Regions from separate parts of the Mucilaginibacter oryzagri genome, predicted to be linked through region 2. Evidence: riboswitches for the same ligand, from Rfam matches in the RefSeq annotation. Region 2 holds a riboswitch; the other holds the start of a gene.
What was found. Region 2 has a riboswitch for S-adenosylmethionine ahead of PQ469_RS13125 (O-acetylhomoserine aminocarboxypropyltransferase/cysteine synthase family protein). Riboswitches for the same ligand answer to the same signal wherever they lie in the genome.
Positions count from the first base shown of each region.

Region 1: it holds a riboswitch for S-adenosylmethionine, as region 2 does, so the genes downstream of both, PQ469_RS02735 (peroxiredoxin family protein) here and PQ469_RS13125 (O-acetylhomoserine aminocarboxypropyltransferase/cysteine synthase family protein) in region 2, are expected to answer to the same signal.

Region 1 covers NZ_CP117883.1:645,825-653,351, forward strand. Annotated here, with positions in the region: gene PQ469_RS02725 (SusD/RagB family nutrient-binding outer membrane lipoprotein) at 1-61, opposite strand, end outside; gene PQ469_RS02730 (SusC/RagA family TonB-linked outer membrane protein) at 67-3,249, opposite strand; gene PQ469_RS02735 (peroxiredoxin family protein) at 3,665-4,237, opposite strand; SAM riboswitch class I at 4,357-4,470, opposite strand; gene PQ469_RS02740 (S-adenosylmethionine decarboxylase family protein) at 4,689-5,042, shown strand; gene PQ469_RS02745 (DUF4178 domain-containing protein) at 5,044-6,468, shown strand; gene PQ469_RS02750 (hypothetical protein) at 6,468-6,653, shown strand; gene PQ469_RS02755 (polyamine aminopropyltransferase) at 6,659-7,527, shown strand, end outside.
Region 2 covers NZ_CP117883.1:3,117,581-3,125,107, reverse strand. Annotated here, with positions in the region: gene PQ469_RS13145 (phosphatase PAP2 family protein) at 1-27, shown strand, start outside; gene PQ469_RS13140 (ZIP family metal transporter) at 27-743, shown strand; gene PQ469_RS13135 (M20 family metallo-hydrolase) at 836-1,900, opposite strand; gene PQ469_RS13130 (basic secretory protein-like protein) at 2,042-2,710, shown strand; SAM riboswitch class I at 2,995-3,105, shown strand; gene PQ469_RS13125 (O-acetylhomoserine aminocarboxypropyltransferase/cysteine synthase family protein) at 3,351-4,670, shown strand; gene PQ469_RS13120 (homoserine O-acetyltransferase family protein) at 4,757-5,812, shown strand; gene PQ469_RS13115 (homoserine dehydrogenase) at 5,812-7,023, shown strand; gene PQ469_RS13110 (hypothetical protein) at 7,129-7,527, opposite strand, start outside.

The sequences.
Region 1 (7,527 bases), 2.5 Mb from region 2:
ACGATGCTGCCGGTAACAACAGCGCGCCTGATAATATGAGGGTTGTATATTTAAGTTTCATGGTTATTAAAATTTAAGGTTGATGTTAAAGCCAATATTGCGTACGGTTGGCAGGGTAAGGTCTTCCAGGCCCTGGCCGTTGCCGTTGTTAAAGGCGGTTTCAGGATCGATGTTTGGCGCGTTTTTGTGGATTATCCACAAGTTACGGCCAACCACAGATAAGGTTGCAGATTGCAGGCCAACGCTTTTTACCCAGTTTGAAGGGAAAGTGTAACCCAGTTTAACCTCGCGCAGTTTAATGTACGATGCATCGTAAACAAAAGCTTCATCAACATTGGTAAACCCTTTGTAGTATGATTGGGCAGGTAATATGGTGGTATTAGGGGTACCATCGGCTTTTACGCCTTTAAATATCATACCATCGTTGTACACGGTTACGCCGGCGGGTGCGTTGCCGCTTACCTGTACCGCACCTGCTGATGCGTTATTGCCCGGATAATAATAGCTGATACCGCCATTTGCCGCCCCGCGCCCCGGCAGGGTTGAGGCCAACACGCCGGTATAGGTACCTGTGCGGTTGGTGTTTGAATAGATAGACCCGCCAAACCTGGCATCAACAAGGAAACCAAGGTTTATGTGTTTGTAGGTAAAGCTGTTATTGATGCTGCCGAGCCAGTTAGGTGTAAATTTGCCCAGGTATTGTTTGGTTGGATTGATAACCGGGGTACCATTGGCGCCTATTACAATTTGCCCGGATGCATCGCGGGTGTAGGCGTTGCCATATAGGGTGCCATAAGGCTGGCCAAGGGCTGCCAATACCTGTACGGTACGGTCGCTTCCTAAAATGATGCTTTGCAGGCGGCCTTCATCATCCAGCTTAACTACTTTACTGCGGTTAAGCGAGTAGTTGGTGGTTATATCCCAGGTAAAATCTTTTGATTTGACAGGCGTTAGGCCCAACTGTATCTCGATACCTTTATTGTTGATGCTGCCGCCATTGATCAGTTTTTGGCTGTATCCGGTTGATGGGCTTACATCAACGGTAACAATCTGGTTTATACTATTGGTATTATAAGCGCTTACGTCCAGGTGAACCCTGTCCTGGAAAAAGCCCAGTTCAAAACCGGCCTCGGCCGATGTGGTGGTTTCCGGTTTCAGTTTGCTGTTTAAATCAACTGTGCCCAGGCTTTGCTGCGGGTTCGACCCAAAAGGCGCTGTAAAATTGTAGTAATTGATGAGTTGATAAGGAGTTGTAGCCTTACCCACTTTCGACCATCCGCCGCGTAACTTGGCGTAGGTTAAAATGTCGCTTTTAATATCAAGCGCCTCTGATAGTATCAAACTGCCGTTAACCGAAGGGTAAAAGTAGGATAGGTTGGCCGCAGGCAGGGTCGACGACCAATCGTTACGGCCGGTAAGGTTAATAAAGGCGTAGTTTTTAAAACCTATTTGTGCCGATGCAAAGTAGCTGTAAGTTTTAAGCTTGCCATAGTAGTTGGACGATACCAGCGGATCGCGCGAGTTACTTAATGTGTACAAGCCGGCTACCGCCAGTTTGGGAGCTACCTGGTCGTTTTGCTCATTTAATATGGTGCTGATGTTGCCACCGCCCAAAACATCTAACGAAAAATCGTTATTCAGCTTTTTGGTGTATTGCAGCCTGGCTTCGGTATTGGTTTCGTTTACGGTGTAGGCATCTTCCTCGTATGATCCAAATGGTGTGCCGTTTGTTCCGTAAGCTACTTTAATTTTGCGGCGGTCGTTATAGTAATCGGTTCCCGTACGGAAATTGGCCGATAAGCCTTCAATGATCTTATAATTCAGCTCCACACTTCCTATAATGCGGTTTTTGTGTTGCCCTACCGTGTTTTCATAAGCCAGCCAGTAAGGGTTACTATAGTAGCTGTTGTTCCAGTTAAAGGTGTTGCCGTTGGCATCTTTATAATTTTTAAGCTGGCTGATATCAACCTGGCGGCCAAACCATGTAAACTGTAACATGGTGCTGGTTGCACGCCTGCCACCGGCGCCGGGCAGGTTATCGGCGTCGTCTTTAATATAATTGGCAATGGTTGTAACCGTTAATTTAGGGCTAAGCTTAAAGGTGGAGTTTAATAAAAACGAGTTACGGCCCTGCGAGGTGTTAGGAACAATACCCGTTTGGTGCAGGTTATTGTACGACAGGCGGTAGTCGGCCTTATCGCTGCTGCCTGCCAGTGCTACGCCGTTATTTAAGGTAACGCCCGTATTAAAAAAGTTTTTTACATTATCCGGATGGGCTACAAACGGAACAGCCTGGCCGTTGGAGTAAAACTGCGGAATAAGCGATCCATCCAAAGCGGGGCCCCAGCTTTCGTCAACGCCATCGTTAACGCCGCCGCCTTTGCCGTCAACATAGCTAAACTTGCCGTTTGATCCCTGTCCGTATTCGTTCTGGTAATCGGGCAGAATGTTTACGGTAGAGAAGCTGGTGTTGGAGTTGATGGTAACGCCAAGCCCTTTTGCACCTTTACCTGTTTTGGTTTTAATAAGGATAACGCCCGCTGCGGCCCGGTAACCATAAAGCGCCGCCGCGTTTGGCCCCTTAAGCACACTTACCGATTCGATATCCTCGGAGTTAAGATCGGCTATGGCGTTGGCAAAATCCCTGGAACCGTTGGTGCCCAAAAACTGGCTGTTATCAACAATAACGCCATCAACCACAAACAAGGGCTGGTTGTTATTGCCTATGGATGTTTCGCCACGGATAATGATACGCGACGAACCCATATCGCCCTGGCTGTTGGTAACCTGTACACCGGCAATTTTACCTGCCAAAGCGTTCACCAGGTTGGTTTCTTTGGCTTCGGAGATGTCTTTTGATTTTAAGCCCTGAACCGAATAGCCCAGTGTCTTTTTATCTTTAGAGATGTTGAGCGCGGTTATCACCACTTCGTTAAGCGAGTTGGGGGCATCCTGCAGCACAATTTGCAGGTTGGTTTCGGCTTGTTTAACCGTAATTTCCTGCGTTGCAAAACCCAGGTAGGACACTTTAAGCACATCGTTAATATTTGCGTTCAGGCTGAATTTACCATCGGCGCCGGTTTGTGCACCATTGGTGGTGCCTTTAACAGCTACACTTACACCGGGTAGGGGCAAGCCATCGGATTTAGCGGTTACCGTACCGCTTATTTTAACAGATTGCGCTGCAACTGTTTGGATGAGAAAAAAAGGCAACAGGATTGCCAGTAAAAATTTGTAGTTTTTTAACATGATAGTTAATGATTAATAGTTTTTATTGCCAGTACAGCAAAGCCAGCCAACAATATTTTGGGCATAGCAATGCCCGCTGTTGAATTTTTAGTACCGGTAAATTGATTGTTGATTGTGTTGGTTATAAGCCGGAACGGCCAGCTGCAGCAGGGGACCCGGGGCTAATAACCGTTGCCGTTATTTAACAGCAACAACGCATACCCTGCATATACAGGTAAACAGAAGCGGAAGAGGATGATACGAATTTGCGGGCAGGGAATACGTTTGGGAAAGGTGTCCTTGTTGTTTTCATAACAATTTGATATATAGATAGTAGTATTGAGTAGATAGTGCTGAGTTTTGAGTAAAAAGGTTTTTTAACCCCGAAAATCAATATAAAGCTTTGAGCGTTATGCCTTCTGCTTTTAGCTTTTAGTTAGTTTACAGATGCAGTTTTATTGTTCACCAATGCATCAACTACTTTTAGCATCGATGCAAACTCCTGGGTATCATAAAGGCGGGTGAGGTAAACAATTTTACCGTCTTTATCAATAACCACGTTGCGGGTTACGCCACTTTTTTTGTTGGCAAAGCGCCCGAAAATATCGGCACCCGGATCAAGCGCCAGCGGGTAGCTGATGTTCATTTCCTGCTGAAAATGCTGCACTTTTTCAAGCGGCTCATCCCTATCAACCCCGATAAGCACCAGGCCTTTGTTTTTATAGGCCTGCCATACATCTTTTTCAAGGTGGGGCATTTCCTGGCGGCATACGCTGCACCAGCTGGCGGTAAATTGCAGGATAACTACCTTACCCCGAAGCTGTTTTAATGAAGTTTGGGTGCCATCGGCAAGCACCAGTTTAAAATCGTCGGGAGCCTGATCGCCGGTTTTAACAATGTAACCGCGATCAGTTGATACGGGTAGGGGAGCCGGCGTTACGGTTTGCGCCCCGGCCAAATAGCCGCTTATTAATAATGAGCAGGTGATGAGTAGCTGTTTAATTTTCATAACGTAAATTTTTAACTGCATTTAATGCAGGGTTAAAAGCGCTGAAACTTAATTAAACAAGAAATTTAGACGATAACGATATGATGGGTGCAGCTATAAAGCTGCCGGTAACGTAACATACATTATCTTTTCCGCGAATTAATAGCGGACAGGAATTAGCACCTTTATAACAATTGGGCTTACAGGTTGCTAAGACATCACAGGGCCTTTCCCTCCGTCTTTCTTGATAATTAAATTAAAGAACTGTTTGATGATGCAAATATATAATATATTCTACTAAATACATAGGTATTGTATAATTTAATTGTCATGAAATGGGAAGGGGGGAACGCCGGTTTTGAACGCTGGTCACGACTCACCCCGGCGAGGCTCCGCCATACTTGTTTTTCGCCTCGCCCATATTCCCATCAAATAATTTTTATATATTTATTCCCGAAAATGAATAACCTTGATGCCTTATAAACCCGGATTACATTTATTATCTGAATTCAGTACCGATAAACCTAACCTGTTACAATCAAGTGCGGCCTGCAGGCAGTTGTTTAATCAGCTCATCGATACCTATCAGCTAACCAAAGTTGGCGAAGTTTACCACGATTTTGATGGCGGCGGCTTTACGGCTGTGGTCTGCTTAACCGAATCGCATATGTCTATCCATACCTGGCCAGAGTATGGTATGGCCACTTTTGATGTGTTTTTATCTAACTATCAAAAAGAGAACGATGATAAGGCACGTGCTATTTACCAGGGTGTTATCGCTTTTTTTGAAGGCGTGGAGATACAGAAAAACGAAGTGAAAAGGTAATATGGCAGCTACACTAAACCCCAAAGCATTCCCTTTTTCGGGCGAAATAACCTGCCCCGGTTGCCAGCACAGTATTACTTTGTATGATCAGATAGGCTGTGAGGCTGTAGTTTGCCCGCAATGCCGGTCTTACCTGCTTTTTAATGATGCGGGCAGGCCTTATGTTGAGGAGAAAATTCACGTTTTAAAATTTAAACCTGTTATGCCTTTAGGCACTACAGGTACATTAAAAGGTGTGGAGTACAAGCTGATTGCATACATGGAAAAGAAGGAGGGGGCAACCCGGTATGAGTGGCGCGAATACATGCTATACAATTATGCCAAAGGCTATGCCTTTTTATCGGAATATGATGGCCACTGGAGCCTGATAGCCGGCGCCAATTTTTACCCCGATTTGGCAAGTGTAAATTGTATTTATGGCAACGAGGCCGAATATGAAGGCAATACCTATCTTAAATATAACGCTTACAGCCCGGTTATAACGGCCATGATAGGTGAGTTCGACTGGGATATATCCGCCGAAAAATTAAGAGCTAAAGAGTTCATAGATCCGCCTTATATGCTCACCAGCGAGGAAAACATCAAAAAGTATGTTACCGATTGGTACCTGGGCGAATACCTGGAAGAGGCGGAAATAGCGGCGGCTTTTAATATACCTGTTGAAAGCCTTCCCGAAAAAATTGGTATTGGTGCAAACCAGCCATCAAAATACAAAGCCAGGTGGCTGGCCGCTTATAAAATAAGCGGCATTGCCGCATTAGCGTTCCTGCTGGTGCAGCTTTCTGTTATTTGGCTTAGGCCCGAAAAGGTATTACTATCTGATACTTATGCATTAGCTATGCCTCCCCATGTGCCGGATACGTCAAAACATGTAAGCACCGCGCTTGATTCTTTAAGAAACCGCACAGCGCCTGCGCCGGCCGATTCCTTAAACTCCTTTGCCCCTGATGCTAATGGCAATTATGAGTTTAAGTCCTTTAAAACCCCCACATTTATCATACCTGATGGACCTGTACCTTTAGAGTTTGAGTTGAACTCGCAGGTTGATAACAACTGGCTGTCGGCAACGGTGGAGCTGGTAAGCGAAAAGGACAACCAAACCTGGAGCATATCAAAGGATATTGAGTATTATCATGGTTATGAGGACGGCGAAAGCTGGTCGGAAGGGTCATATACACAAACTGTGCTTTTGTCAGAGATTCCTGCCGGTAAGTACCACATCAACATTTATCCTTATGCAGGCACAAGGGATGTTTCATCGCTGTTTATTAAGGTTACCGAAAGTGTTACCCTATGGCGCAATGTATTGGTTACGCTACTGCTGCTTTGCCTTTATCCCTTATACTGCTGGTACCGGATGCGCAAATTTGAAACAAACCGCTGGATGAACAGCGATTTTTCACCCTATCAAAAAGATGACGAATAATGAAAACAGGAACCATAGGATCAAACGCAATATACATAGCCATTGTGGCTGCAATTGTAGGCTATTATTCATATGCCGCTTTTGATGGCCTGGCCTTTTGGCAAAGTAACGATGTGCAACGCAACGCCAGCTACAACGGCACCGTAGCGCACTCGGGTTACGGGGTTAGGTTTTATCATAAATAACAGTCATGAACAAAAAACTTCCCGTTCTTTTACTCGTATCGGTTTTTATTATTGCCACCTGCGGGCTTATTTATGAGCTGATAGCAGGCACGTTGGCCAGCTACCTGCTGGGCGATTCGGTTACCCAGTTTTCTACCATTATCGGGGTTTACCTTTTTTCGATGGGACTGGGTTCATGGGTATCCAAATACTTTGATAAAAACCTGCTGGCCTGGTTTATCCGGATCGAAATACTGGTTGGCCTGGTGGGCGGTACAAGCTCATCTATCCTGTTCCTTGTTTTTGAAAGTGTAAGTTCGTTCCGTATTATATTATACGGACTGATATCCCTTACCGGCATCCTTGTAGGGCTGGAAATTCCGTTGCTGATGCGTATTTTGCAAAATAGGTTTGAGTTTAAAGACCTGGTATCAAAGGTGTTCACTTTTGATTATATAGGCGCTTTAATAGCCTCGCTGGTATTCCCGCTGCTGCTTATCCCTTACCTGGGTTTGGTGCGCACAGCTTACCTGTTTGGTATGCTGAATGTACTGGTAGCTTTAATAACCTGTATCAATTTCAGGCACGAAATTAAAGGGGCTAAATATTTGCAAAGCGCATCCATCATCAGTATGCTGGCTTTGCTGGTTGGTTTTGTGTATGCCAATACCATTACCAGTTTTTCGGAAAGTTTAACGTATAGCGATACCATCATTTTTTCGAAAAGTACGCCATACCAGCGCATCATCATCACCAAAAAAGGCCGCGACCTGCGCTTGTTTTTAAACGGCAACCTGCAATTCAGTTCGGTTGATGAATACCGCTACCATGAGGCGCTCATTCACCCTGTATTACAGGCCCTGCCCGATGCCAAAAATATTTTGGTGATGGGCGG
Region 2 (7,527 bases):
TTTAAAAGAATACAACCTGCCTTTTAATGGAGATCTGGAAAGTTTTACTATTGTTTTTAAGCGCCTCATTTGGTGGTTTATCTGTTTTTTTATTCAGGGGCGATAATCATAAAATGCTCAAGCTTGTGTTGTCTTTCAGCGGGGCATACCTGTTTGGCATAACCGTTTTGCATTTAATACCTGATGCTTACCACGGCAATGATAATTATGTGGGCGTATTTATCCTGATCGGGTTTCTTTTCCAGATTGTTTTAGAGCTATTTTCTGACGGCATTGAGCATGGCCACATGCACAAACACCAGCACGACCTGGTGGTTTTTCCGGTAGGTATTATGGTAAGCCTTTGCCTGCACGCTTTTTTAGAGGGCATGCCATTGGCGCAAGGTAACCAGGATCAGTTGGTTTATGGCATAGCATTGCACCATATACCGGCCGCATTTGCTTTAGGCACCGTGCTGCTTACCAACAAGCAAGGCCGTAATAAAACCGTGTTTTTCATTTTGTTATTTGCCGTAATGGCGCCGGCCGGATACTTTTTTAGCAATACATTAAGCACCGGCAACATTGGTAACCTGCAGCATTACTTTAACCGGATAATGGGTATGGTTATTGGTATATTCCTGCACATATCCACCACAATTTTATTTGAATCAAGTGCCGATCATAAATTCAATTTACGAAAAATGGGGGCTGTGCTTTTGGGTGTCGCTATTGCGTTGGCCGGAAGCTCCCTAACCGATTAAGCCCCCTAACCCCCTAAAGGGGGAACCATAGTTGAAAATTCAAATTAGTAATTCAAAAAGTTCCCCCTTCAGGGGGTTAAGGGGCTTAGGGGTTAATTAATGCTCTTTAACATTTTGATATACAATTCAATCCCCTCCTTTATCTCATCTATATATACAAACTCATCAGCGGTGTGTGACCTTGCCGAATCGCCAGGGCCAACTTTGACGGATGGGATATCCAGCAACGACTGATCTGAAGTAGTTGGAGAGCCATAAGTTGTACGGCCCAAAGCTAAACCTGCCTGCACAATAGCATGCTCTTTGGGAATTGATGATGGTTTTAAGCGGATAGATCTTGGCTTTACATCGCAGCTTACATGCTGGCGGATGATTTCCAGAACCTCCTCATTTCGGTAGGCATCGGTAACCCGAACATCAACAGTAAACACACAACTTGCCGGCACCACATTATGCTGCGAACCTGCGTTGATAATAGTAACCGACATTTTGATCGGCCCAAAAACTTCCGATTCTTTAGGGAACTTAAAGCTGCGGAACCACTCAATATCTGTTAGCGCTTTATAGATAGCGTTATCACCTTCTTCGCGGGCTGCATGGCCGGCTCGGCCATGAGCGGTACAATCCAGCACCATTAAACCACGTTCGGCAATGGCCAGCTGCATTAGTGTAGGCTCGCCTACTATTCCGAAATCAAGCTTACCCAGTTCGGGGATAATCAATTCAAGTCCGTTTACGCCAGAGATCTCCTCTTCGGCAGTGGTCGCCAGGCAAAAATTATATTTCAGGTTTTCCCTGTCATGAAAATAAAGAAATACCACTATCAACGATACCAGGCACCCGCCGGCATCATTGCTGCCCAGGCCAAATAGCTTACCATCTTCAATCCTGGCATCATATGGGTCGCGTGTGTAACCAGAGTTAGGTTTCACGGTATCGTGATGTGAGTTGAGCAGTATTGTTGGCTTTGCCGGATCAAAATGCCTGTTCCAGGCCCAGATATTGTTAAGCTTGCGATGGGTGGTTACACCGTGTTGTTGTAAAAACTCGTTAATCAGATCTGCGGTGCGGTCTTCTTCTTTACTGAATGATGGTATAGATATCAGCTGCTGCAATAATGTAACTGCCAACTGGTATAAATTGTTGCTATCGGTCATAGATGTCGGGATAATTCCCATGAATGTTATGCGGGCAAAATTAATAACTTTTTATGTAACGATACTGATAAACGAATGGTATTAATATTCGGGTTTAAATTAAAATTGTAGTTTTGAAATTCAATCTATTTATCCAAAACAATGAAAAAAACATCAATCTTATCTATCCTGTTTTTAATGCTGATGGCAGGCACTTCCTACGCCCAGCAAACCAGTAACTACAACAAAAACGGTTACAAGCTTACCTTTATCAACTATGATAATACGCTTGATACCGCATTGAAAACCAAACTGATAAACACGTTTTATAGAGTATATCCTGAGCTGGCAAATGCCTACAACAAAAAAACACTGAAAGCAGTTACCATGATTATAGATACCAGCTACAAAGGCGTTGCCGAAACTGCAAACGGCATTGTTACCATAAGTTCGCGCTGGATGCACCAACGCCCGGAAGACATTGATGTAGTAACTCACGAAGTAATGCACATTGTACAGGATTATGGCCAAAGCACCGGCCCGGGCTGGTTAACAGAAGGTATTGCCGATTATGCCCGGTTTAAATTTGGCGTTAATAATCCGGCAGCAAACTGGTCGTTACCGGCATACAAGACCACTCAAAATTATGATAACAGTTACCGCGTTACCGCGCGTTTCCTGGCGTGGCTGGAAAAAAGCAAGCCTGGAATTGTGAAAACTTTCGATGGCAAAATGCGCGACCATACTTTTACCGACGATACCTGGAAACAGCAAACCGGCAAAACGCTGGATGAACTTTGGAAAGATTATTCAGCAAACCCAACTGTCTGAAATCAGAATTAACAGAATGAACCTCTGTCTAAACCGGAATTTGTCGAATTATTTGAATTTCCAGAATTTTGAAAATTCAAATAATTCCTTAATTCGACAAACTCCCGTTTAAAAAAACATTTGCATATACAGGTTGTTTAAGCAGGCGAAAGGGTAAGTAACATCTACCCTTTCGCCTTTTAATAAAAATAAAATTTGGTATTTAAATAAATATCCGCTTATCTTTGAAGCATTATTTGGTAGCAATACCATAGTCAATCAATTCTCCGCATAGTTCGGGTATTGATTTATAAAGAAGCGGCGAGAGATCAGGCTCACTGACCCGCTGGCAACCCTTCAATTTTGGAGAAGGTGCCAATTCCTGTCCCGGCAAATAACACCGGGGGATATAAATTTATAGCCATGAAAAGTTTTAATACAATTACTAAAAGCAACATTTTTAATACCCAAAACGGTAACATGCAACATATTAGCCCTTCTATCGGCAATATTTGTATGTGTTGCTGCTGTTGATGTTTAATACGTCCCTTTTTTCAATCCCTGAAAACATACGTGTTGTAAAACTGGTAAACATTTTATCAGCTTGCTAAAATCCATCTAAACAACAAAATTTAATTATAACCTTTCAAAATCTACAACTATGTCAGCCTTAAAATTCGAAACCTTACAATTACACGCCGGCCAGGAAGTTGATCCTACTACAGGCTCACGCGCGGTACCGCTTTACCAAACTACTTCGTACGTATTTAAAAGTGCCGAGCATGGTGCCAACCTGTTTGCACTAAAAGAGTTTGGCAATATTTATACCCGCTTAATGAACCCCACTACCGATGTGTTTGAAAAACGCATTGCCGCTTTAGAAGGTGGTGCTGCGGCTTTGGCCACTGCATCGGGCCAGGCCTCCCAGTTTATCGCTTTAAATAACATATTACAGGTTGGCGATAATTTTGTGAGCTCGCCATTCTTATATGGCGGCACTTACAACCAGTTTAAAGTAGCCTTTAAACGTTTGGGCATTGATGTGCGTTTTGCCAAAGACGATACCGCCGAAAGCCTTGAAGCTTTAATAGATGATAAAACCAAAGCCATTTACCTGGAAACTATAGGTAACCCTGGTTTTACAATTGCCGATTTTGATAAAGTTGGCGCGCTGGCAAAAAAATACGACTTGCCGCTTATTGTAGATAATACTTTTGGAGCAGGCGGCTATTTATTCCGTCCGTTGGAGCATGGCGCAAGCGTAGTAGTACAATCAACCACCAAATGGATTGGCGGCCATGGCACCAGCATTGGCGGTGTTATTGTTGACGGTGGCACTTATAACTGGGGCAACGGCAAGTTTCCGCAGTTTACCGAGCCATCCGAAGGTTACCACGGGTTGGTTTTTGCAGATGTATTTGGCATTGGCGGTCCGTTTGGCAACATTCAGTTTATTATTCGTGCACGTGTAGAAGGATTGCGCGATTTTGGCCCTTCGCAATCGCCGTTTAATTCATGGCTCAACATCCAGGGATTGGAAACACTATCATTGCGGGTGCAACGCCATGTGGATAATACATTGGAACTGGCCAAATGGCTTGATCAGCATCCGCAGGTAGCATCAGTAAACTATCCGGGATTAGCATCATCCCCGTACCACGAATTAGCAAAAAAATACCTGAAAAATGGTTTCGGAGCGGTGTTGTCTTTCGAGATTGATGGCGATAAAGAAGCAGCGGGTAAATTAATTGATAACCTGAAACTGGTAAGCCACCTGGCCAATGTGGGCGATGCTAAAACATTGATCATTCAGCCATCTGCAACAACACATCAGCAGCTATCAGATGAAGAACAGCTTTCGGCAGGCGTTACCCCAACATCGTTAAGGGTAGCGGTTGGTATTGAGCATATTGACGATATAAAAGCAGATTTTGAACAGGCATTTGCCAAAATAAAAGAGGCGCAGGCCGAATTAGCGTAGTGGTGAGTAGTGAGTGGTGAATGGTGAGTGAATAAAAACCTCACCACTCACTACTGCCCATTCACCACTATCAACATGATAGAAGAATGAATACAGAAATATTTAAGTACACACAAACTTTTGAGCTGGAATCGGGCGAACAACTACAGCAACTGGAGATAGGCTTTCATACGTATGGCCGCTTAAACAAGGAGCGGGACAATGTGGTATGGGTATGCCACGCCCTGACAGCTAATGCCGATGTTTTTGATTGGTGGAAAGGTTTTGTGGGCACTGGAAATAAATTCAACCCGGAAGAACATTTTATAGTTTGTGCCAATATTTTGGGTTCGCCATACGGTACAACCAACCCTTTAAGCACGAATCCGGCAACTGGTTTGCCGTATTTTTTAACATTCCCGCAGTTTACTATCAGAGATATAGTAAAAGCACACCAGTTATTAGCCAGCCATTTGGGCATCGGCAATATTCATATCCTCATTGGTGGCTCATTGGGCGGCCAGCAGGCCATTGAGTGGGGTATTATTGAACCAAACCGTATCAAAAACCTTATTTTGATAGCCACCAACGCGCGTCATTCGCCATGGGGCATCGCGTTTAATGAGTCGCAGCGTTTGGCTTTAAGTGCTGACACGACCTTCAACAATAACACTATCGAAGGTGGGCAAAACGGCTTGAAGGCTGCCAGGAGCATAGCCCTGCTCTCTTACCGTACTTATAAAACTTACGGTATAACACAACAGGAGGAGGTTGATAGCAAAACCGATAATTTTAAGGCATCAACCTACCAGGATTACCAGGGCCAAAAGCTGGTGAACCGGTTTAATGCCTATAGCTATTGGTATTTAACCAAGGTGATGGACTCGCACAATGTAGGCCGTAACCGAAATGGTGTTGAGAAAGCACTAAGCCTTATCAAAGCCCGTACCCTGGTTATTGGCATCAAGTCGGACGTGTTATTTACCATCGAGGAGCAGGAATACCTGTTCAGGCACATTCCCAAATCGGCCTTTGCCGAACTGGATTCGTTTTATGGCCACGATGGTTTTTTAATTGAAACAGAAGCATTAACAAATATTATCACATCGTTTTTTAAAACTGATGTAAAAGGAAAAATTATAGAATTGCAACGTACAGCGTAATGAGTAAAAAGTTAAGTATAGGATTATTTGGATTTGGCGTAGTTGGACAGGGGTTATATGATATCATCAAGACAAAAAATTTAAACATCGAAATTGTAAAATTTGCTATCAAGGATCCGCACAAAGAAAGGTCCCTGCCGGCAGATTTATTCACCACAGATAGAGACGAGTTGTTAAACAACCCGGAGATTAATACCATTGTAGAATTGATTAACGATACTGAAGCGGCTTTTGAAATAGTATCAAGAGCATTAAGCAGCGGCAAAAACGTGGTATCGGCCAGTAAAAAAATGATAGCGCTTCATTTGGAAGAGTTGATTGAGCTACAGCATACGCATGGCACGTCATTATTATACGAGGGCGCGGTTTGCGGTAGCATCCCTATTATCCGTAATCTGGAAGAGTATTATGATAATGAATTACTGCACTCTATAAGTGGAATTTTTAACGGATCATCTAATTATATTCTATCCAAGGGCTTTATTGAGGGGCTTGATTATGATAGCGCCTTAAAACAGGCGCAAGACCTTGGTTTTGCTGAGACCGACCCAACCAGCGATGTAGGTGGTTACGATGCCAAATATAAGCTGGTAATTGCTGCGGCACATGCCTATGGCGTTATAGTACAGCCAGATGAAGTTTTTAATTTAGGCATCCAGAACCTTGCTGCCCAGGATTTACAATATGCCCGCGAAAAGAATCTGAAAATTAAACTGGTTCCGGTAGCTAAAGAATTGGACGATAGCAATGTGGCCATGTTTGTATTGCCTAAATTTGTTAACAGTACCGAATTTTTATATAACGTGGAGTACGAGTACAATGGTGTAACAGTGCAGGCCGCTTTTGCCGACCAACAATTCTTTTTTGGAAAAGGCGCTGGCGGCCATCCTACCGGATCGGCCGTGCTATCAGATATAGCTGCATTGCGCTATAGCTATCAGTATGAATACAAAAAAGCCAAGGAAAAAACCGGACTTCAATTTACCAATAATGTAGAGTTTGACATCTATTTAAGGTATGATGACGAACGTTTGGTAGAAGATTTGAAATTTATATCCATAAAAGAGCGCTATTACTCAGGTGATTATAAATTTGTGATTGGAAAAGTTAATTTACAAAACCTGATTGATAACCAATCGCAAATAGCTGAAGGAAAGGCATTTGTTGCATTTGCTGGTCAGCTTACCGGGGTTGGCCTGGCGTCAGTATAAGCGGGCCTCAGCGCGTCAATGTATATTAAATCTACTTTATTGAGTTTACAAATAAGAGAGGCCCGGACGGGCCTCTCTTATTTGTAGGGATTTAGTATCTGTTTATTATTTCGCAAAAAAGATAGCTATGCGCTTACCAAAGGCCACTGCTAAAATACCTACAAATACTTTTGTTATCGATGATATTACCGCGTTTTTATCGTTTTCGCTGGACATGTTGTATATGCGGTACAGCAAATCAGGAACGTTATTAACAATAAGCAGGCCACCGATGATAATAAGTGCTATCTCGTATATCACTTTTCTATCAGCAAACAGTTTTACATTTTCTTGCTTATCTGTTGCGGTAGTAACTGCCCTGGTAATCAACTTCGTACCGGCTATTAAAAAAATAGACAAGGCCAGTATAAAAATAAAGTTTATGATATTTAACCAAAACAGGTTCATTTGCTCAGAAGCATGGTCGGAGCCTGAAAGAGCATTAAACGTTTTTAAAAAGGTGAA